Regions from separate parts of the Pseudomonas sp. NLJ1 genome, predicted to be linked through region 4. Evidence: riboswitches for the same ligand, from Rfam matches in the RefSeq annotation. Region 4 holds a riboswitch; each other region holds the start of a gene.
What was found. A riboswitch is a leader RNA that binds a small molecule or an ion and turns the genes downstream of it on or off. The one in region 4 is predicted to bind cobalamin.
Positions count from the first base shown of each region.

Region 1: it holds a riboswitch for cobalamin, as region 4 does, so the genes downstream of both, cobW (cobalamin biosynthesis protein CobW) here and R9B85_RS22050 (TonB-dependent receptor) in region 4, are expected to answer to the same signal.
Region 2: it holds a riboswitch for cobalamin, as region 4 does, so the genes downstream of both, R9B85_RS00100 (CbtB domain-containing protein) here and R9B85_RS22050 (TonB-dependent receptor) in region 4, are expected to answer to the same signal.
Region 3: it holds a riboswitch for cobalamin, as region 4 does, so the genes downstream of both, R9B85_RS00760 (CbtB domain-containing protein) here and R9B85_RS22050 (TonB-dependent receptor) in region 4, are expected to answer to the same signal.

Region 1 is NZ_CP137735.1:290,924-296,462, reverse strand. Features, by position in the region: gene R9B85_RS01315 (multidrug/biocide efflux PACE transporter) at 1-119, shown strand, start outside; gene R9B85_RS01310 (branched-chain amino acid aminotransferase) at 372-1,391, opposite strand; partial or broken gene R9B85_RS01305 (AAA family ATPase) at 1,528-2,017, opposite strand; gene R9B85_RS01300 (hypothetical protein) at 2,183-2,542, opposite strand; cobalamin riboswitch at 2,641-2,853, shown strand; gene cobW (cobalamin biosynthesis protein CobW) at 2,954-4,021, shown strand; gene cobN (cobaltochelatase subunit CobN) at 4,025-5,539, shown strand, end outside.
Region 2 is NZ_CP137735.1:17,668-23,206, forward strand. Features, by position in the region: gene R9B85_RS00075 (DNA-3-methyladenine glycosylase family protein) at 1-41, opposite strand, end outside; gene R9B85_RS00080 (pirin family protein) at 221-1,108, opposite strand; gene R9B85_RS00085 (alpha/beta fold hydrolase) at 1,205-2,077, opposite strand; gene R9B85_RS00090 (LysE family translocator) at 2,099-2,728, opposite strand; gene R9B85_RS00095 (GNAT family N-acetyltransferase) at 2,853-3,332, shown strand; cobalamin riboswitch at 3,437-3,660, shown strand; gene R9B85_RS00100 (CbtB domain-containing protein) at 3,754-3,942, shown strand; gene R9B85_RS00105 (CbtA family protein) at 3,952-4,638, shown strand; partial or broken gene R9B85_RS00110 (low affinity iron permease family protein) at 4,651-4,881, shown strand; gene R9B85_RS00115 (M42 family peptidase) at 4,878-5,539, opposite strand, start outside.
Region 3 is NZ_CP137735.1:152,318-157,856, reverse strand. Features, by position in the region: gene cobM (precorrin-4 C(11)-methyltransferase) at 1-218, opposite strand, end outside; gene R9B85_RS00770 (cobalamin biosynthesis protein) at 254-640, opposite strand; gene R9B85_RS00765 (CbtA family protein) at 640-1,326, opposite strand; gene R9B85_RS00760 (CbtB domain-containing protein) at 1,336-1,524, opposite strand; cobalamin riboswitch at 1,618-1,841, opposite strand; gene R9B85_RS00755 (GNAT family N-acetyltransferase) at 1,946-2,425, opposite strand; gene R9B85_RS00750 (LysE family translocator) at 2,550-3,179, shown strand; gene R9B85_RS00745 (alpha/beta fold hydrolase) at 3,201-4,073, shown strand; gene R9B85_RS00740 (pirin family protein) at 4,170-5,057, shown strand; gene R9B85_RS00735 (DNA-3-methyladenine glycosylase family protein) at 5,237-5,539, shown strand, end outside.
Region 4 is NZ_CP137735.1:4,879,285-4,884,823, forward strand. Features, by position in the region: gene R9B85_RS22045 (DUF1624 domain-containing protein) at 1-412, opposite strand, end outside; gene R9B85_RS22050 (TonB-dependent receptor) at 616-2,742, opposite strand; cobalamin riboswitch at 2,852-3,060, opposite strand; gene nhaR (transcriptional activator NhaR) at 3,095-3,988, opposite strand; gene R9B85_RS22060 (hypothetical protein) at 4,122-4,361, shown strand; gene R9B85_RS22065 (TerC family protein) at 4,391-5,143, shown strand; gene R9B85_RS22070 (hypothetical protein) at 5,276-5,449, opposite strand.

The DNA of each region.
Region 1 (5,539 bases), 1.0 Mb from region 4:
TGCTGCAGGCGTTCATGGTGGAGCTGGGCTTCTTCGTGATCATCCTGCCCTACACCGTGCTGTACAACTGGGCTTTCGACAAGGCCCGGCACCTGCTGATGCAGCGTCGCCTTGCATGAGAACTACCTGCCTGCGCCGTACCTCGATTTGTGCATTGTGCGGATATCCTGGGGCCGCTTCGCAGCCCTTTCGCGACACAAGGCCGCTCCTACAGGGACGGCGCTGGTTTCAGGCATGCGCTGTACCTGTGGGAGCGGCTTTAGCCGCGAACACCGGCGCAGCCGGTGCCATCCGAAGTTGACCGGGTCAGCCGAAAAAAAACGGGGCATGCCATCGCTGGCATGCCCCGTCCTTCAAACCGCTAAAGCGCCTCAGGCGACCTTGACGATCCAGCCAGCCGGTGCTTCCACATCACCGCTCTGGATACCGGTCAGCTCGTTGTAGAGCTTCTGGGTAACCGGGCCGACCTTTTCCAGGTCGTGGAATACATGCAGCTTGCCGTTGTACTCGATGCCGCCGATCGGTGTGATCACCGCAGCGGTACCGCAGGCGCCGGCTTCGATGAAGCGGTCCAGCTTGTTGATTTCCACATCGCCTTCGATCACGGTCAGGCCCAGGCGCGATTGCGCCAGTTCCATCAGCGACAGGCGAGTGATACCTGGCAGCACCGAAGCCGATTTCGGGGTGACGAACTCGTTGTTGGCGGTGATGCCGAAGAAGTTGGCCGAACCGACTTCCTCGATCTTGGTGTGGGTCAGCGGGTCGAGGTAGATGGCGTCGGCGAAGTTGGCCTTCTTCGCTTCTGCACCCGGTTGCAGGCTGGCGGCATAGTTGCCACCGACCTTGGCCGCGCCGGTGCCTTGGGGAGCCGCGCGGTCGAAGCTGGAGATCTGGAAGTTGTGCGGCTTCATGCCGCCCTTGAAGTACGAGCCAACCGGGATGGCGAAGATCGAGAAGATGAACTCGGGGGCGGTGCGCACGCCAATGTTGTCACCGGTGCCGATCACGAACGGACGCAGGTAGAGGGCGCCTTTGCCATGCGGTGGTACGAACTTCTCGTTGGCCTTGACCACTTGCTTGCACGCCTCGATGAACACATCGGTCGGCACCTGCGGCATCAGCAGGCGGGCGCAGCTGCGCTGCATGCGGGCGGCGTTCTGGTCCGGGCGGAACAGGTTGATCGAACCGTCCTTGCAACGGTAGGCCTTGAGGCCTTCGAAGCACTGCTGGCCGTAGTGCAGGGCCGTGGAGCCTTCACTGATGTGCAGTACGTTGTCTTCGGTCAGGGTGCCTTTGTCCCACTCGCCATTGCGCCATACGGACAGGTAGCGTTTGTCGGTCTTGATGTAGTCGAAACCGAGCTTGTCCCAATTAATGCTTTCGTTGCTCATGACACCCTCATTGTCTTGCAAGTGCCCGATTGCTCGGGCTGCTGTTATATGCGCACCACGCCACCATAATACATCCGTGGCAGATCGGGAACGGCCAGTCACGAATTGATAGCCTGCAATGCATTCATTGCAGCTTCTACAGGTGCAGGTACTCGTCCAGCGCCAGCTGGTCGAGCAGTACCTGGTCGTGGGACGCCACCACCAGCGCCCCGCGAAACTGCCCGAGCATGTGTTCCAGTGCGGCCAGCGACGGCAGGTCCAGGTGGTTGCCGGGTTCGTCCAGCAGCAACAGGTCGAGTGGCCGTTCGCGGTACAGCACGGCGGCCAGTGCTGCCTTCATCCGCTCACCGCCGCTTAGCAGGCCGCTGGGCAGTTCGATGCGGGCCGCATCCAGGCCCAGTTGTGCCAGGCGGCTGCGCAAGTCGCCCTGGGCCAGTGTCGGGTTTGCCTGGCGCAGGTGATCGAGCACGCTGGTGTGGCCTGGTAGTGCGCTGCAGTTCGCGCGCCTGGCGTTGCTGCTGCTGTTTCAGCCTGGCAAGTTGCTGTTGGGCCAGCGCCGTCTGGCTGGCTTTCTGGGCCGAATAGAAGCTGTAGTTGCCGCCATAGGCCTGCAAGCCCAGGCTGGTTCCACGAGTGCGCCGCGGGCCCTGTGGGAGCGGGTTCACCCGCGAAACAGGCGACGCGGTGGATGGCACGGGCTTCGCCCGTGTTCGCGGGTGAACCCGCTCCCACATTGCCGGCGGCACCCTTAAGGTGTGCGCTGGACCTGTAGGACCGCGCATGCCCCTGGTTCAGCGCCCCATCAAGCGCTTGCTCCAGTCACCCCCGTGGCTCTGCTGGCAAGCCTCTTCACTGTCAAACCGCACATGCCAGGCCGGATGATCCAGCTGAATGCCGGCCTGCTCCAGTGCAAGGCCCGTCAGCGCCAGCATGCGCACCTTCGCGTCGCCCGCCACGGCGGCGGCCTTGTCGGCCTCTCGCTCGAACACCCAGGTAATACGCAGGCTGGCCGGAAAATCCTCGGGCGCGAGACGGTGGGTAAGCCAGCTGAAACCGACGATCTCGGCCTTGGCGGTTTCGCAGGCTTCGGTCAGGCAAACCACCAGTTCACGCTCCAGGCGTGCCATATCGCGCTTGTTCAGGGGTTTCACCGGTGGGCCTCGCTGCTCAAAGCCACCACTGTAACGCAGTTGCGCCACTTGTTGTCGGCCAGCCCGACAGCAATGGTTGACCACCCGCCAGCCACTGCGTAGCCTTGCCACTTCGAGGTTCTTCGGCCAGGCCGAAGCTAAGACGGGAACGCGGTACAAGCCGCGGCTGCCCCCGCAACTGTAAGCACCGACAACGGATCGACACAGCCACTGCGCCCGCGCGCGGGAAGGCGTCATCCCGCCAGCCTGCTGCACCAGCGGGCACATGGAACGGTGCGAGCCAGGAGACCTGCCTCGTCACGTTTTCGACTTTCAACCGGGCGGGGTGATCCGGTGGCGAACAAGCCCGGCCGGCATGGCCCGCGGCTGTCGTCCTGCATGCCCGCGCCAATCTGCCAAGGGCAATGCGACATGAAAACACTGGCCAAGCTCCCCGTCACCATCGTCACCGGCTTCCTCGGCTCGGGCAAGACTACCTTGCTGCGCCACATGCTCGACAACGCCCAGGGCCGCCGCATTGCGGTGATCGTCAACGAGTTCGGCGAGTTGGGCATCGATGGCGAAATCCTCAAGCAGTGCAGCATCGGTTGCACCGAAGAAGAAGCCAGCGGCCGCGTCTACGAGCTGGCCAACGGCTGCCTGTGCTGCACCGTGCAGGAAGAGTTCTTCCCGGTGATGCGCGAGCTGGTGGCACGCCGTGGCGACCTGGACCATATCCTCATCGAAACCAGCGGCCTGGCCCTGCCCAAACCGCTGGTACAAGCCTTCCAGTGGCCGGAAATCCGCAATGCCTGCACCGTCGACGCGGTGATCACCGTGGTCGACAGCCCGGCCGTGGCCGCCGGCACTTTCGCCGCCTACCCGGACCAGGTCGATGCCCAACGCAAGCTCGACCCCAACCTGGACCACGAATCACCGCTGCACGAACTGTTCGCCGACCAGCTGGCCAGCGCCGACCTGGTGGTGCTGAACAAAGCCGACCTGATCGACGCCGAAGGGCTGGCCAAGGTCCGCGCCGAGGTGGCTGAAGAGCTGCCGCCGGCGGTCAAGGTGATCGAAGCCAGCAGCGGTAAGCTGCCGCTGGAGGTGCTGCTGGGCGTGGGCGCCGAGTCCGAGGCGCACATCGATGGCCGCCGTACCCACCATGATTCGCACCATGACGGCGATGACCATGACGATCATGACCACGACGCCTTCGACTCCATCTCCATCGACCTGCCAGAAGCCGACGAAAGCCTGCTGCTCGACGCCCTGACCCAGCTGGTGGTGGAGTTCGGCATCCTGCGCGCAAAAGGCTTCGCGGCCATCCCCGGCAAGCCGATGCGCCTGCTGGTGCAAGGCGTGGGTACCCGTTTCGACAAGCACTTCGACCGCGCCTGGCGCGCCGACGAGCCGCGCATCACCCGCCTGGTGCTGATCGGCCAGGACCTCGATGCCGCCCAGCTGGAAGCGCGCCTGCGCCAGGCCCTGGGCGCCTGACCCATGCACCTGCTGCGGACCCAGCCCGGCGGCTTCGTGCCGGATGACAGCATTGCCGACCTCGGCCAGACGCCCGCCGAGCTGGTGATTCTCTGCAGCGGCGATTCGCACCTGGCATTGCTCGCCGACACCGCCGAGCAATTGCCCGACGATTACCCCAGCCTGCGCCTGGCCAACCCGATGCAGGTACAGAACCATGCCTCGGTCGACCTGTATGTCGACCAGGTACTGCGCCATGCCAAGGTCATCCTGGTGTCGCTGCACGGTGGCGCAGGCTACTGGCGCTATGGCGTCGAGCAACTGGTCGAGCTGGCCGGCCGTGGCGTGCAGCTGATCCTGGTGCCGGGCGACGACCGTCCGGACCCGGAGCTGACCAGCCTGGGCAATGTCAGCAGCGAGCAGGCCGAACGCCTCTGGCACTACCTGCGCCAGGGCGGCAAGGCCAACGCCATCAACCTGTTCAACTGCCTGGCCAGCCAGTGGCTGGGCCGCGACTATGCCTGGGACGAGCCGCAGCCTTTGCCGCGCACCGCCGTGTATCACCCGGCCAAGGGCAGCGCCACGCTGGAGGACTGGTACCCGCAGTGGCACCCCGAACAGCCGGTGGCGCCGCTGCTGTTCTACCGCTCCCATCTGCAGGCGGCCAACACCGCGTTCATCGATGTGTTCTGCCAGCGCCTGCAGGCCGCCGGGCTCAACCCGTTGCCGATCGCCGTGGCCAGCCTCAAGGAAAGCGCCTGCCTGGAGCAGGTCGAAGCCTGGCTGGACGAGGTGGGTGCCGAAGTGCTGGTCAACACCACCGGCTTTGCCCTGTCCAGCCCCGAGCGCCCCAACCTGCGCCCGTTCCGTCGCGATATCCCGGTACTGCAGGCCATCTGCGCGCAAGACAACCAGCCCGGCTGGGAGGCCAGCGAGCAGGGCCTGGGGGCGCGTGACCTGGCCATGCACATTGCCTTGCCCGAACTGGACGGGCGCATCATCACCCGCCCGGTCAGTTTCAAGGACATGGCGTGGCGCAGCGAGCGCAGCCAGTCTGACGTGGTCTGCTACCGCGCGCACCCCGAGCGCATGGATTTTGTCGCCGAGCTGGCTCGCCGCTGGGTCGAGCTGGCGCGCCTGCCGAATGGGCAGAAGCGCGTGGCCCTGGTGCTGGCCAACTACCCGACCCGGGATGGCCGCATTGGCAACGGCGTTGGTCTGGATACGCCAGCGGCCGCGCTGAACATCCTCGAGGCCCTGCAGGCCCAAGGCTATCCGCTGGCCGATTTGCCGGGCAGTGGCACGCAACTGATCCACCAGTTGCTCGGCGGCGTGACCAACGACCTCGACCAACTGGACCTGCGCCCCTGCGCGCAGAGCCTGAGCCTGGCCGATTACCAGGCCGCCTTCGAGCGCCTGCCAGAGGCCAACCGCCAGGCCGTGCTGGAGCGCTGGGGGCCGCCGCAGCAGGACCCGATGTACCGCAGTGGCCGGTTGATGGTGGCCGGCCTGCGCTTTGGCTTGACCTTCGTCGGCATT
Region 2 (5,539 bases), 780 kb from region 4:
AATGATCGGCGCACGGCGTGCAAGGGGGTGAGCTTGGGCATGGGGTGATCATGCCAGTAATGCCAATAGTTTCAATCCGGACGTGGCTTTTGAGTGCTGGGGGCGCTTTGCGCCTCTATCGCGACACAAGGCCGCTCCTACAAGGGGTTGTGCTTCCCTGTAGGAGCGGCCTTGTGTCGCGATAGGGCTGCAACGCAGCCCCAGCTTTTTCAGGCAAGGATCAATGCGCCGCACCGTCCCGTGCATCCTGCATCTGCCCGAACCGCCCGGCATGGAAGTCGTCGAACGACTCGGCAATTTCTGCCTGGCTGTTCATCACGAACGGGCCATAACCCACGATCGGCTCGTCGATCGGTTCACCGCTGAGCAACAGCAGGCTGGCGCCTTCCAGTGCTTCGACGGCTACATCCTCACCGGCGCGGTCAAGTAGCACCAGGCTCGATGGGCCGGCTTCGCGCTCGCCGTTGATCCGCACGTTGCCGCGCAACACCACCAGCGCCGCATTGCGCCCGGCGGCAACCGGCAACTGCAAGGCTGCACCGGCATTCAGGCGCAGGTCCCAGACATCCATGGCGGTAAAGGTCTGCGCCGGCCCTGAATGCCCACGATAGTCACCGGCAATCACTCGCAGGCTGCCGCCCTCGCCCTCCAGCGCCACCACCGGGATGTCCTCGGCCAGCAGCGTCTGGTAGCCAGCCGCTGCGCGCTTGTCCCGGGCCGGCAGGTTGACCCACAGCTGCACCATCTCCAGGGTACCGCCAGTGCGGGCGAAGCCTGGGGAATGGAACTCTTCATGGATGATGCCATTGGCAGCAGTCATCCACTGCACGTCACCTGGGCCGATCAAGCCGCCAGCGCCGGTGGAGTCACGGTGCTCCAGTTCGCCCTGGTAAACGATGGTCACGGTTTCGAAACCGCGGTGCGGATGCTGGCCAACGCCACGCCGCGCACTGGTGGGGGTGAAGTCGTGAGGGCCGGCATAGTCCAGCAGCAGGAACGGGCTGATCTTGCTGGCCAGGTTGTCGTAGGTGAACAGGCTGCGCACCGGAAACCCATCACCTACCCAGTGGGCGTGAGGGCTGCGGTGAATACCCAGAATCGTTTTCATGAGAAGGCTCCTCTCTTGGTTGAGATAACCTTATCAATGATGCCAATCAGGCGGTAGCAGGCTTGTTTGGCATTCATCGTTCCACCCATGGAACAGTCAGCCTTGCAAGAAACCGAGCACCTGTTCGGCAGCCATGACCGGGTCTTCCTGCATGAAACAATGCCCGCCGGCAACCTGCCTGCCGCTGACATGAGGGTTGAGCGCCGCCAGGCGGTTCACCGAATGGGGCACGAAGGGGTAAGTGTGCTCGCCGTAAAGCACCCGCGTGGGCGTGCGGATCGCCGCCAGGCTCGCCCACATGCGTTTGGGGAACGAACTGAAGATTTCCACTTCGCGGCTGGGCCGGCACTTGAGCACCACCGCTTCGCCACAGTCACCGATGGCATGCTCTACGTAGGCCCGCAACGCCTCATCGGTCCAGCCCTTGAAGATACCCCGCCCATGCAGCGAAGCCAGGGCTGCCTCGCGGTCGGGCCAGTGGCTGCGACGGGTGGCAGCCTTGCGCGCCAGCGTATGACGCTGGTGCAAGCCGACCAGAGCCGCCACGCCCATCACACCCAGCATGCGCCGGCTGAACAGTACCGGGTCAAGCAGCACGGCACGCGTGAACAGTTGCGGCTCACTGGCCAGGATCAGGCCGGTGAGCACGCCACCGAAGCTGTGCCCGACGGCAAAGCGCGGCACGTCGCCATACTCGCCTCGCCCGGCTGCGAAAGCGTCCACCGCCAGCGCAGCGGTCCGGTTCCAGCCACGAAACACCCCACCATGGTCGCTGTCACCATGGCCCTGGACATCGCTGAGCCACAGGTCGAAATGTTCGCCCAGCCGCATCAGCAATGGCTGGTAGGCCAGGCAGCAGAAGCCGTTGCCGTGCAGGAAATGCAGCAACGGCTTGCCACTGGCCGGGGTTCGCCAGCCCCGCAGGGTGAAACCTTCGGCGCATTCGTGGGACCAGGGGATCAACTGCATCGGCTTACTGTACTCGCGGGGTCAGGAAAATGCCGATTCTACAAACAGCAGCGGGTACAGTGAAATCACCAGCAACAAGGCCATCAGGACATTGAACAGCATCAGCCAACGCGGGTTCTGCAACAGGTTGCGCAGGGCACTGCCAAACATCACCCATACCCCAACGCTCGGCAGGTTGACCAGGGCGAACAAGGCGGCAATGACAATGACGTTGGTCACATAGCCTTGCGCCGGCGTGTAGGTGGTGATTGCCCCCACTGCCATCACCCAGGCCTTGGGGTTGACCCACTGGAATGCCGCCGCGCCCCAGAAGCCCAGCGGTTTGCGGGCACTGGACGAAGCGGTGCCGACCGCCCCGGAGGTGGCGATTTTCCAGGCCAGGTACAGCAGGTAGGCGGCGCCGGTGTAGCGCAATACCGTGTACAGCACCGGCCAGGCCTTGAACACCTCCCCCAGGCCCAGGCCAACGGCCAGCACCATGACCATGAAACCGACGCTGATACCCATGGCGTGGGGAATGGAGCGGCGCACGCCGAAATTGACACCCGAGGCCAACAGCATGGTGTTGTTGGGGCCAGGAGTGATGGAAGACACGAAGGCGAACAGCACGAAGGCGGTCAGCAGGTCGGCAGAGGCAAGCATGGCAGGCATTCCACTTTCGTTATGGGTGCTGTCACACTAACGGAGTCCCCTCCTCTACAACCGGTACAGTTTCACTAAATTGTGTAGATACACATCGCTGTACCGCTACTCCCAGACCAAGGAAGCCGTCACCATGAGCCTCACCATTCGCCCTGCCGTTCGCAACGATGCCGAGCAGATCCTGGCCTTCATCACCGAACTGGCTGAGTACGAACGCGCCCGCCACGAGGTAATCGCCAGCGTTGCCGATATCGAGCACAGCCTTTTCGACGAGGGCAGCACCGTGCACAGCCTGATTTGCGAACGCGATGGCCGGGCAATCGGATTCGCCGTGTATTTCTATAGCTACTCGACCTGGCTAGGCCGCAACGGTATCTACCTGGAAGACCTGTACATCACTCCTGAGCAACGCGGCGACGGCGCCGGCCGGCAGTTGCTGCAGCACATTGCCCGCGAGGCGGTGGCGAACAAGTGTGGGCGGCTGGAATGGAGCGTGCTGGACTGGAACGAGCCGGCGATCGGCTTTTACCAGAAGCTGGGTGCCGAGCCGCAGGATGAGTGGGTGCGTTACCGGCTGGATGGGGACAAGCTGGCGGCGTTTGCCCGGGGCTGACCGGGAGCGCTTTGCGTCCGCTTCACAATCCCTGTGGGTGCGGAGTAGCCGAGGCGCCGGCAAACTCGATTCTGGCAATTGACGGCAGCCCCGCCCCATGGTCTCCTTATGCCTCGCGTTCAGGTGCCCCCAATGGGGGTGAAACGGGAAACCGGTGCGTCCCAGGCCCTCCAGCAGGGCCGGACAAGGCCGGTGCTGCCCCCGCAACGGTAAGCGAGCGAAGCGTCTGTACCACTGTGCCCGATCACCCGGCATGGGAAGGTGACGCCTTCCAGGAGCCTGGCTCCTCCTCGCAAGCCCGGAGACCGGCCTGGCGTTCATGAACACCCCGCGGTGGGCGGGCGCTGTTGCATTCCCCTGGGCTGCCACGCTCGGGGCTGCCGCGCTTGCCCGTTGCCCACAAAAAGCAGAGGAACGCGTCATGCCCGTCACCAGCGCCAAGCAACACAGCATTACTACCCCCGTTACCCTCAGCCAGCGTGTCGTCATCGCCGTCGGCGCCAGCCTGCTGGGCTTGTGCCTGGTGTACTTCGCTGGCTTCTCGCACATCGAGGCCGTGCACAACGCCGCCCACGACACCCGCCACAGCGCCGCCTTCCCCTGCCACTGAGTACGCCCGATGATCACACGCATTGCCCGTACCGCGGGCTTCAGCGGGTTGCTGGCGGCCTTGCTGCTGACCCTGCTGCAAAGCTTCTGGGTCGCCCCGCTGATTCTCGAGGCAGAAACCTACGAGTCCGCAGCCCCGGTCGGCCAGCACGAGCATGCCGGCGAAGTGGCAGCCCATGAACACAGCGCCGAAGCCTGGTCGCCGGAAGACGGCTGGCAGCGGGTGCTGTCCACCACTGGCGGCAACCTGGTGGTCGCGGTCGGCTTCGCCCTGATCCTCACCGCCCTGTACAGCCTGCGCGAACCCAAGCGTGCCGGCACCGGTGCACTATGGGGCCTGGCCGGCTTCGCAGTGTTCTGCCTGGCCCCGACCCTGGGCCTGCCGCCGGAACTGCCAGGTACTGCCGCCGCCGACCTGGGGCAACGCCAGGCCTGGTGGGTCGGCACCGCCAGCGCCACCGCGCTGGGCCTGGCCCTGCTGGTGTTCGCCCGCCACTGGTTGCTCAAGGCATTTGGCGCCGTGTTGCTGGTCATTCCTCATGTGATCGGTGCGCCGCAACCCGAGGTGCACGAAAGCCTTGCCCCCGCAGCGTTGGAAACCCAGTTCAAAGTGGCCTCCTGGCTGACCAACGCCGCCTTCTGGCTGGCCCTGGGCCTGCTCAGCGCCTGGCTGTTCCGGCGCTCCAATCAGGCCTGATGCCTGCCTTTTCAGAACACCCAGAACCGGGACAACGACATCATCCATGTGAAGCTCGACGAACTGATCCGCGCTACAAAATCAGCGGAGCAATCGGTACTAGGCCTCGAATCACTCGACAACCGGGAGATCCATCAACTTCGCAAAGAGTATCAGGCGATGGGCAGACACTGCGAAACGCCTCCACAGCCCCCTCGCGAGCGACAGGCAGACGATGCCGCTCGGGACAATCTGCAGCGCTAGCGGCCTATAAGGTCGTTTTCATCCTGGGAGCTCACCAGGAATTCGGCCAAGGTTTCCGCACAGGCTGAAATGCCATCCAGGAGTACCATCTCAAAGCCATGAGTGTTCTCTGTCGGGATCGCAATGCAACCTGCCCGGGCATCGATCCCTGCGCTCAATACCGCACTCGCATCCGACGCAAAGTCTACGAGCAATGCCGCCTGCGGCTTGTACCCTGCCCTGCGGCCAGCGGCGATCAGGCCTTGTACCACGGTGCGGCTGTAGTAGCCCTTCTGGTCACCGGTATTGATGATCGGGTCGGCTGACAGCTGCGTACCATACTCTTCGAGCACCGGGCCGACCTCGACCGCGATGGTGGTGTCGCCGGGCAACCGGGACGCGGCGTACATGGCACCGGCATTGGATTCTTCCTCCAGTGTGGTGAGCACGAACCACACATCCTGCTTCAGCGCCGCTCGCCTCTCACCCAGCAGCTTCGCACAGAGGATGACAGCGCTGATGGGAGCACGGTCATCGAGAAAATGAGCGGCAACACAGTCCTGCACTTTGAATGGCCGACGCCAGTGCTGGCTGAGCACGACCCGCGTACCTGGTCGAACCCCCAATGCCTGCAGTTCCTGCTTGGTCTTGCGTGTGACTACATGCACATCCTTCCACT
Region 3 (5,539 bases), 910 kb from region 4:
TGGCCTTGTTCATGCGCGCTGCGCATGGCGGCAATGATCTGTTCCAGATGCAGCTCGGCGCTGTTGATCACGGTCTCGGCCTGGTGCCCCTCGAGCACGGCGGCCGGCACCAGCGAACCGGCATAGATGATCACCGGGCACTGGCGGATCAGCCGTTGGCCCTTGATAGTGATCAGTTCCGGGTCGCCGGGGCCGGCGCCGATGAAGTAGACCGTCATGGAAAGTCCTTGCGAGAAAGAGGGGGAGGAAGCGTTCAACAGGCCAGGGCGAGGGTAGCCGGGCCCAGTATCTGGCGTTTCAGCAGCAACCTGGCAGTGCCAACCCGCTGGCAGGCCAGGGCCAGTGCCGCACTCTCTGCCACACCCCAGCAGCCACTGTGAGCATGGGCCGTGGCGGAGCGGTGGCTGAGCTGGGGTTCGTAAGGTTGCAACTGCGCGGTATCGTACAGCACCAAGGGCAGGTCGAGGCGTTCAGCCAATTGCTGCAAACCGGGTTCGTCGGCCTTCAGGCTGATGCTGGCGATGCCTTGCAGGTCGGCCAACGCCAGGCCCTGGTTGGCCAGGGCCTGGCGTAGCAATGTTTCCAGCGTATCCGCCGGGCAACCCCGGCGGCAGCCGAAGCCAGCGTAAAAGGCAGGCATCAGGCCTGATTGGAGCGCCGGAACAGCCAGGCGCTGAGCAGGCCCAGGGCCAGCCAGAAGGCGGCGTTGGTCAGCCAGGAGGCCACTTTGAACTGGGTTTCCAACGCTGCGGGGGCAAGGCTTTCGTGCACCTCGGGTTGCGGCGCACCGATCACATGAGGAATGACCAGCAACACGGCGCCAAATGCCTTGAGCAACCAGTGGCGGGCGAACACCAGCAGGGCCAGGCCCAGCGCGGTGGCGCTGGCGGTGCCGACCCACCAGGCCTGGCGTTGCCCCAGGTCGGCGGCGGCAGTACCTGGCAGTTCCGGCGGCAGGCCCAGGGTCGGGGCCAGGCAGAACACTGCGAAGCCGGCCAGGCCCCATAGTGCACCGGTGCCGGCACGCTTGGGTTCGCGCAGGCTGTACAGGGCGGTGAGGATCAGGGCGAAGCCGACCGCGACCACCAGGTTGCCGCCAGTGGTGGACAGCACCCGCTGCCAGCCGTCTTCCGGCGACCAGGCTTCGGCGCTGTGTTCATGGGCTGCCACTTCGCCGGCATGCTCGTGCTGGCCGACCGGGGCTGCGGACTCGTAGGTTTCTGCCTCGAGAATCAGCGGGGCGACCCAGAAGCTTTGCAGCAGGGTCAGCAGCAAGGCCGCCAGCAACCCGCTGAAGCCCGCGGTACGGGCAATGCGTGTGATCATCGGGCGTACTCAGTGGCAGGGGAAGGCGGCGCTGTGGCGGGTGTCGTGGGCGGCGTTGTGCACGGCCTCGATGTGCGAGAAGCCAGCGAAGTACACCAGGCACAAGCCCAGCAGGCTGGCGCCGACGGCGATGACGACACGCTGGCTGAGGGTAACGGGGGTAGTAATGCTGTGTTGCTTGGCGCTGGTGACGGGCATGACGCGTTCCTCTGCTTTTTGTGGGCAACGGGCAAGCGCGGCAGCCCCGAGCGTGGCAGCCCAGGGGAATGCAACAGCGCCCGCCCACCGCGGGGTGTTCATGAACGCCAGGCCGGTCTCCGGGCTTGCGAGGAGGAGCCAGGCTCCTGGAAGGCGTCACCTTCCCATGCCGGGTGATCGGGCACAGTGGTACAGACGCTTCGCTCGCTTACCGTTGCGGGGGCAGCACCGGCCTTGTCCGGCCCTGCTGGAGGGCCTGGGACGCACCGGTTTCCCGTTTCACCCCCATTGGGGGCACCTGAACGCGAGGCATAAGGAGACCATGGGGCGGGGCTGCCGTCAATTGCCAGAATCGAGTTTGCCGGCGCCTCGGCTACTCCGCACCCACAGGGATTGTGAAGCGGACGCAAAGCGCTCCCGGTCAGCCCCGGGCAAACGCCGCCAGCTTGTCCCCATCCAGCCGGTAACGCACCCACTCATCCTGCGGCTCGGCACCCAGCTTCTGGTAAAAGCCGATCGCCGGCTCGTTCCAGTCCAGCACGCTCCATTCCAGCCGCCCACACTTGTTCGCCACCGCCTCGCGGGCAATGTGCTGCAGCAACTGCCGGCCGGCGCCGTCGCCGCGTTGCTCAGGAGTGATGTACAGGTCTTCCAGGTAGATACCGTTGCGGCCTAGCCAGGTCGAGTAGCTATAGAAATACACGGCGAATCCGATTGCCCGGCCATCGCGTTCGCAAATCAGGCTGTGCACGGTGCTGCCCTCGTCGAAAAGGCTGTGCTCGATATCGGCAACGCTGGCGATTACCTCGTGGCGGGCGCGTTCGTACTCAGCCAGTTCGGTGATGAAGGCCAGGATCTGCTCGGCATCGTTGCGAACGGCAGGGCGAATGGTGAGGCTCATGGTGACGGCTTCCTTGGTCTGGGAGTAGCGGTACAGCGATGTGTATCTACACAATTTAGTGAAACTGTACCGGTTGTAGAGGAGGGGACTCCGTTAGTGTGACAGCACCCATAACGAAAGTGGAATGCCTGCCATGCTTGCCTCTGCCGACCTGCTGACCGCCTTCGTGCTGTTCGCCTTCGTGTCTTCCATCACTCCTGGCCCCAACAACACCATGCTGTTGGCCTCGGGTGTCAATTTCGGCGTGCGCCGCTCCATTCCCCACGCCATGGGTATCAGCGTCGGTTTCATGGTCATGGTGCTGGCCGTTGGCCTGGGCCTGGGGGAGGTGTTCAAGGCCTGGCCGGTGCTGTACACGGTATTGCGCTACACCGGCGCCGCCTACCTGCTGTACCTGGCCTGGAAAATCGCCACCTCCGGGGCGGTCGGCACCGCTTCGTCCAGTGCCCGCAAACCGCTGGGCTTCTGGGGCGCGGCGGCATTCCAGTGGGTCAACCCCAAGGCCTGGGTGATGGCAGTGGGGGCAATCACCACCTACACGCCGGCGCAAGGCTATGTGACCAACGTCATTGTCATTGCCGCCTTGTTCGCCCTGGTCAACCTGCCGAGCGTTGGGGTATGGGTGATGTTTGGCAGTGCCCTGCGCAACCTGTTGCAGAACCCGCGTTGGCTGATGCTGTTCAATGTCCTGATGGCCTTGTTGCTGGTGATTTCACTGTACCCGCTGCTGTTTGTAGAATCGGCATTTTCCTGACCCCGCGAGTACAGTAAGCCGATGCAGTTGATCCCCTGGTCCCACGAATGCGCCGAAGGTTTCACCCTGCGGGGCTGGCGAACCCCGGCCAGTGGCAAGCCGTTGCTGCATTTCCTGCACGGCAACGGCTTCTGCTGCCTGGCCTACCAGCCATTGCTGATGCGGCTGGGCGAACATTTCGACCTGTGGCTCAGCGATGTCCAGGGCCATGGTGACAGCGACCATGGTGGGGTGTTTCGTGGCTGGAACCGGACCGCTGCGCTGGCGGTGGACGCTTTCGCAGCCGGGCGAGGCGAGTATGGCGACGTGCCGCGCTTTGCCGTCGGGCACAGCTTCGGTGGCGTGCTCACCGGCCTGATCCTGGCCAGTGAGCCGCAACTGTTCACGCGTGCCGTGCTGCTTGACCCGGTACTGTTCAGCCGGCGCATGCTGGGTGTGATGGGCGTGGCGGCTCTGGTCGGCTTGCACCAGCGTCATACGCTGGCGCGCAAGGCTGCCACCCGTCGCAGCCACTGGCCCGACCGCGAGGCAGCCCTGGCTTCGCTGCATGGGCGGGGTATCTTCAAGGGCTGGACCGATGAGGCGTTGCGGGCCTACGTAGAGCATGCCATCGGTGACTGTGGCGAAGCGGTGGTGCTCAAGTGCCGGCCCAGCCGCGAAGTGGAAATCTTCAGTTCGTTCCCCAAACGCATGTGGGCGAGCCTGGCGGCGATCCGCACGCCCACGCGGGTGCTTTACGGCGAGCACACTTACCCCTTCGTGCCCCATTCGGTGAACCGCCTGGCGGCGCTCAACCCTCATGTCAGCGGCAGGCAGGTTGCCGGCGGGCATTGTTTCATGCAGGAAGACCCGGTCATGGCTGCCGAACAGGTGCTCGGTTTCTTGCAAGGCTGACTGTTCCATGGGTGGAACGATGAATGCCAAACAAGCCTGCTACCGCCTGATTGGCATCATTGATAAGGTTATCTCAACCAAGAGAGGAGCCTTCTCATGAAAACGATTCTGGGTATTCACCGCAGCCCTCACGCCCACTGGGTAGGTGATGGGTTTCCGGTGCGCAGCCTGTTCACCTACGACAACCTGGCCAGCAAGATCAGCCCGTTCCTGCTGCTGGACTATGCCGGCCCTCACGACTTCACCCCCACCAGTGCGCGGCGTGGCGTTGGCCAGCATCCGCACCGCGGTTTCGAAACCGTGACCATCGTTTACCAGGGCGAACTGGAGCACCGTGACTCCACCGGCGCTGGCGGCTTGATCGGCCCAGGTGACGTGCAGTGGATGACTGCTGCCAATGGCATCATCCATGAAGAGTTCCATTCCCCAGGCTTCGCCCGCACTGGCGGTACCCTGGAGATGGTGCAGCTGTGGGTCAACCTGCCGGCCCGGGACAAGCGCGCAGCGGCTGGCTACCAGACGCTGCTGGCCGAGGACATCCCGGTGGTGGCGCTGGAGGGCGAGGGCGGCAGCCTGCGAGTGATTGCCGGTGACTATCGTGGGCATTCAGGGCCGGCGCAGACCTTTACCGCCATGGATGTCTGGGACCTGCGCCTGAATGCCGGTGCAGCCTTGCAGTTGCCGGTTGCCGCCGGGCGCAATGCGGCGCTGGTGGTGTTGCGCGGCAACGTGCGGATCAACGGCGAGCGCGAAGCCGGCCCATCGAGCCTGGTGCTACTTGACCGCGCCGGTGAGGATGTAGCCGTCGAAGCACTGGAAGGCGCCAGCCTGCTGTTGCTCAGCGGTGAACCGATCGACGAGCCGATCGTGGGTTATGGCCCGTTCGTGATGAACAGCCAGGCAGAAATTGCCGAGTCGTTCGACGACTTCCATGCCGGGCGGTTCGGGCAGATGCAGGATGCACGGGACGGTGCGGCGCATTGATCCTTGCCTGAAAAAGCTGGGGCTGCGTTGCAGCCCTATCGCGACACAAGGCCGCTCCTACAGGGAAGCACAACCCCTTGTAGGAGCGGCCTTGTGTCGCGATAGAGGCGCAAAGCGCCCCCAGCACTCAAAAGCCACGTCCGGATTGAAACTATTGGCATTACTGGCATGATCACCCCATGCCCAAGCTCACCCCCTTGCACGCCGTGCGCCGATCATTGCCCACCCCTGGCCGCCACACCCTGTGGCTGCGCTACCATGCCCCTTACCACTGGCCCTCGACCCTGGCCTTCCTCTCTGCCCGCTGCATCCCCGGCATCGAGACCTGTCTCGACGGCACCTACCGCCGTACCTTGGTAACTGCCGGCCGCCACGCCGTGTTGCACGCTACCCCTTCGGGCAGCCAGTACCTGCGGGTCTGCCTTGAAGGCGTCCCGACCCGCGCGCTGCCCGGCCTGATCGCAAGGCTGAGGCGGTTCTTC
Region 4 (5,539 bases):
CGATCATGCTCACGCCGATGGCCCAGATCACTTGCAGGTAGATGACGCTGGGTGGCAGCTGGAAGGTCCACGCGAAGTTGACCAGGGTGAATTCCAGCGCCACCAGGAACAGCCCGCGCTTGAACAGGAACGCCGCGACATCGCTGCGGCCCTGGTGTTTCTCGCCGTACAGCCAGGCCGACAGGCCGGTCAGCATGACGAACACCGGCGCGCACAGGTGGGCCAGGGTGCGGCTGAAGAACAGCGACGGCTCGGTGGCGTCGATGGCCATAGGGTCGCTGACCTGGCGGTGCAGAAAGAAGGTTTCACGGACGTGGTCCAGGAGCATGAACAGGATCACCAGGCCGCGCAGGGCATCGATGCTCTGCAGGCGCTGGGTGAGCAGGGTGGGGGTGGCGCTGGCGCTTGTCATGGGAGGTCGCTGTTAGGAATCGATGTCAACTGAAACGTTATCTTATAACTAAATTATCCCGGAGAGGTAGATGTTTTTGTGCTGCCTGTGCCGGCCTCTTCGCGGGTAAACCCGCTCCCACAGGTACGTCACCGTATTCGAATTCTGTGATATCCCTGTGGGAGCGGGTTCACCCGCGAAGAGGCCGGTGCAGGCAGTTCAGATCAGAAGCTGTAATCCACCGTCGCAAAGTACGACCGTGGCATCCCCATCAGCCACTGCTGCCCACTGAACGCCGACTGCACATACTCACGGTCGAACAGGTTGTTCAACTGCAACCCCAGCCGCACGTCCGGCAACACCTGCCAGCCGATGTTGGCATCGACCACGGTGTAGCCGGGGGCGCTCTGGGTGTTGGCGGTGTTGGCATAGCGCTCATCCACATAACGCGCGCCTATGCCGGCCTCCAGCCACTGGCCGAAGCCTTTGCTCAGCCACAGGTTGGCGGTACGCCGCGGCACATTTGGCGGGCGATTGCCCGCACGGTCCTGAGCCACGCCGCCGACCATTTCCTCGAAGTCGTCATACCTGGCGCGCACGATCGCCGCGTTTGCCGATACCTGCCACTGGTGCGCCAGCGCCAGTTCCAGGGTTGCCTCCAGGCCGTCGGAGGTCTGCTGGCCAGCCTGTTGCTTCTCGTGGGTGAGCGGGTCATCCACCAGCAGCTTCTTCTTGACGATGTGGTAGGCCGCCAATGTCCATTCGCCACGCCCCTCCCAGAAGCGCTGCTTGAGGCCCACCTCGGTCTGCCTGGCCTCGGTCAGGTCGTAGTGCATCTGGTTGGCACTGAGGCTGATGAGGTTGTCGACCCCGTCCTCGCTGGTGGAGTACTGGCCATACAGCGACAGGTCTTCGCTGACCGCAAACACCAGCCCTGCGCGCCAGTTGCCCCCTCGCAGGCTACGGTCGCTGTGGCTGTCGGTGGTCAGCCTCTCCTGGACGATGTGGTTCTGGTCGCGGCGTACACCGGTGACCAGTGACAGGCGATCGCTCAACTGCAGACGGTTTTCGGCGAACAGGGCAAAGGTGTGGGTGCTGGACAGGGTTTGCGGGCGCAGTGGCGAGGCGCTGTGGAACCAACCTGGTTGCGGTTGCCACGGGTCGACGTAGTCGCCGCCCACATCGTTGTAGGGCGCGTTGCTGTCGACGTTGAAGCGGACCTTGTTGTACTCGGCGCCGACCACGGTCTTGCTGGCCAGACCGAACAGTGTGTGGTCGAGGGTGAAGGCCTGGCGATCGCCGAACTGTTCCTGGTTGTGCTTGATCTGCAGGTAGCTGCCACGCAGCAGTTGCTGGCGCCCTGCATCCCAGCTGTAGTCCTCGGCATTGCGCCAGTGACGGCGGCTCTTGATGTAGTACAGCTGGTTGCTGGCGCTGAGGTGGTCGTTCAACGTCCAGTCGGTGTTCAGGCGGGTCCATTCATCGACGTAATGCTGCACGTCGTTCTGCACGTTGTAGTTCTTGTCGCGCAGGCTGCTGCGGTAGCGGCCGTCGATCAGCGGGGTGCCGTAATAGTTGGCAGGCTGCGCATCGCCACGGTCGTGGGCGAGGGTGAAGCTGAGGTCGTCGCTGGCATCGAAGCGCAGTGCGGCGCTCAACGCCAGGCTGCGCGACGGCGTGCGGTCGACCCAGCCGTTACCGGCTTGCTGGTTCAGGGCCAGGCGGTAGCTCAGGCGCTCGCCAAGGCTGCCGCCGCTGTCCAGGCCGAGCTGCTGGCGGTCCCACGAACCGTAGCCCAGGCGCAGGTGGTTGCGCACCTCGCCGGCAAACGGCTTTTTCGGGACCACGTTGACCACCGCACCGGTGGCCCCTTCGCCATACAGCACCGAGGCCGGGCCGCGAATCACATCGATGCGCTCGACCATCCACGGGTCGATCGGGAACGTCTGGGTGCCGGCACCAGTGTACAGGCGTGCGCCGTCGAACAAGGTCATCACCGAGTTGTGCCCGGTAAAGCCGCGGGCGGACAGGCCCGTGCCGCCGTCGCCCGGGGAGCCGATGTAGCTGATGCCCGGTGAGCGGGTCACCGCGTCCTGCACGGTGAGGTTGTTGCGCTGCTGGATCTCCTCGGCGCTGATGCTACTGGTGCTGGCCGGTGTCTCCAGGGCGCTCAGGCCCAGGCGCGAGCCAGCCTGGGTCGGGGTGGCCAGGTCGATGGCGTGGCTGTCGAAGGTGTCGGTGATGGCCGTTGAGGGCAGGGCCAATGGTTGTCGGTCGAGGTCATCGGCCAGGGCCGGCAGGGAAACGGCCAGGCAGGCCGCCAGGGGGTGAAGCTTGAAGATACGGGACATGTCGTTCCACTACTGCAGGAATGAATGGATCCCGGTGGAAAACACGCAAAGGCACACCGTGCACGCAGGCGCGCGCACCGATACCGGCCTGCGCCCGCCCACCGCGGGTTGCCAAGTGAAGCTCCAGGCCGGTCTCCGGGCTTGCGAGGGGCATGAAACCTTCACCTTCCCATGCAGGTGCACAGTGGTATCTCGAAGGGTTCGCTCGCTTACCGTTGCGGGGGCAGCGCCGGACTTGTCGTGGGGTAACACGACGCACCGGCTTCCCGTTTCACCCTGCGCGCGGCGGCGCAGGGCACCTGAAACTGGCAGGCATATGACCATTGAAATGCGGGGGCGTCAAATCTGCCCTCTACCAATGAAACAACTCCCGTCGCGCCCCCTCGGTAATCGCCACGATCCCCGGGTGCTTGACCTTGCGTTCTACCGAAATGGCATAGAACGACTCGTGCACCGCGTCGGTCTGCCCGATCAGCTCCACGCCGTACTGGCGGCACACTTCCTCGGCGATCACGCTGGGCGCTACGAAGATGCCGCTGCCCGACTGCCCGAATGCCTGCATCAAGGCACTGTCATCGAACTCGCCCACGATCCGTGGCTGCACCTGCTGTTCACCCAGCCAGCGCAGCAGGCGGCTGCGTACCACGGTTTCCTGCCCGGGGATAAGCAATGGCGCATCCTGCAGGCAGGCGGGGAAGGGGCCTTCCAGGCGTTGTGCCAGCGCCAGGGTGGCGAAGAAGCTCAACCCGCATTCCCCCAGTTTCTGGCTATAACCTTTGATGTCCAGGTGGCTGGGCATGGGGCTGTCGGAAATCACCAGGTCCAGGCGCTGGATCGCCAGGTCGGCCAGCAGCCGTTCGAGCTTGTCTTCGCGGCAGTTGATGCGCAGCACCTCGTCCAGCTCCATGGTCGGTGCCAGCAGGCGGTAGACGATGGACTTGGGCACCACGTCCGCCACACCCACGCGGAACAGGATCTGTTCCTGCGGACCGGCCCGCAGCATGGCCTCCAGCTCGCTACCCAGCTGGAACATCTGCTCGGCATAGATCAGCGTCTGGCGCCCTGTTTCGGTCAGCTCCAGCTGGCGCCCCACGCGCTGGAACAACTCCAGGCCGTAGGTCTGTTCGAACAGGCTGATCTGCCCGCTGATGGTTTGCGGGGTGAGGTTCAACTGTTCGCTGGCGCGGGCGATGCTGCCGGTCTTGGCCACGGCCCAGAAGTAGTGCAACTGCCGATAGTTGAGCATCGGTATGTTTCCGGATTCGTAAAACCCGAAGTATAACCGCTGAAAAAACGAATTTTCCTGATGTATTACGCTCTTTAGAATGCGGCTCCATCAGGCGCCGTGCGCGCCGCCGGAATATGAAAGCGAGGAACCCATGCTGCAACTCAAATCCATCGGCACGCCGCTGGTGCTGGCCTTGGCCCTGTTCACCCTGGCCGGTTGCGAGCAGGCCGAGAAATCCGCCCAGCAGATGCTCGACCAGGCCGCACAGTCGGCCAAGCAGGCCATCGACGACACCAACAAGGCTGCACAGCAGGCGTTGAGCGAGGCCATCGGCAACGAAGGGCACAAGCCCAAGGACGCCGACAAGAAAGAAGACACCCAGGAAATCTGACCCCCAACCGCTGCTGCAGGATTTGAACAATGGAATATTTGCTGGAACTCGTCGCTAGCCCTACCGCCTGGGTTGCCTTGGCTACGCTGGTGGCCATGGAAGTCGTACTGGGCATCGACAACCTGATCTTCATCTCCATCCTGACCAACAAGCTGCCGCTGGAGTATCGCTCCAAGGCGCGCCGTATCGGTATCAGCATGGCCTTGGTCATGCGCCTGGCCTTGCTCAGCACGGTGGCCTGGATCGTCCAGCTGACCGACCCGGTGTTCGAGGTGTTCGGCAATGCCTTCTCCTGGAAGGACGTGATCCTGATTGCCGGTGGCCTGTTCCTGCTGTGGAAGGCGACCAAGGAAATCCACGAGAACGTCGACCCGCACGGTGCCAAGGAAGAAGCCAAGGTATCGTCGACGGTTACCCTGGGCTTTGCTGCGGCGATCTTCCAGATCCTGTTGCTGGACATCGTGTTCTCGGTTGACAGCATCATCACCGCCGTGGGCATGACCGAGCACCTGCCGATCATGATCATCGCCGTTATCACTGCCGTGATCGTCATGATGGTGGCCGCCGACCCGTTGGCCAACTTCATCAACGACAACCCGACCGTGGTGATGCTGGCCCTGGGCTTCCTGATCATGATCGGCATGACGCTGATCGCCGAAGGTTTTGGCGCCCATGTACCGAAGGGTTATGTGTACGCAGCCATGGCCTTCTCGACGGCGATCGAGATCCTCAACATCCTCGCCCGTCGGGCGCGCTTGAAGCGTGAGGCGGCAGAGGGTTGATGTAAAAAAGCGGGGCGCTTGCGCCCCGTTCGCGGGTGAACCCGCTCCCACAGATAACTCGCCGCTTCTGAAAGCAGTGGAGGATCTTGTGGGAGCGGGTTCACCCGCGAATGGGCCTCGAAACTTCTGAAATCAGTGCACCCCGGCATGCCGCCGCGCCCGGCGCACAGGCTGTGGCTTGGCGGGGGCCTGCGGTGGCAGGTGGTGGGAATGACGCCGCACGATACGCAGTACGCCCCACAGCATGGCGGCTGCAACGCTCAGCCACATGCCCACCAGCATGAGGATTGCCATGGTCAGGCTCATTTGTGCCTCCATCTCTATGGGCCGCGCTCGGTCGCCGACGCTGGCCCTCCAGACACTGCTTTAGTCTAGCCCTTCGCCTGTGACGTTCCA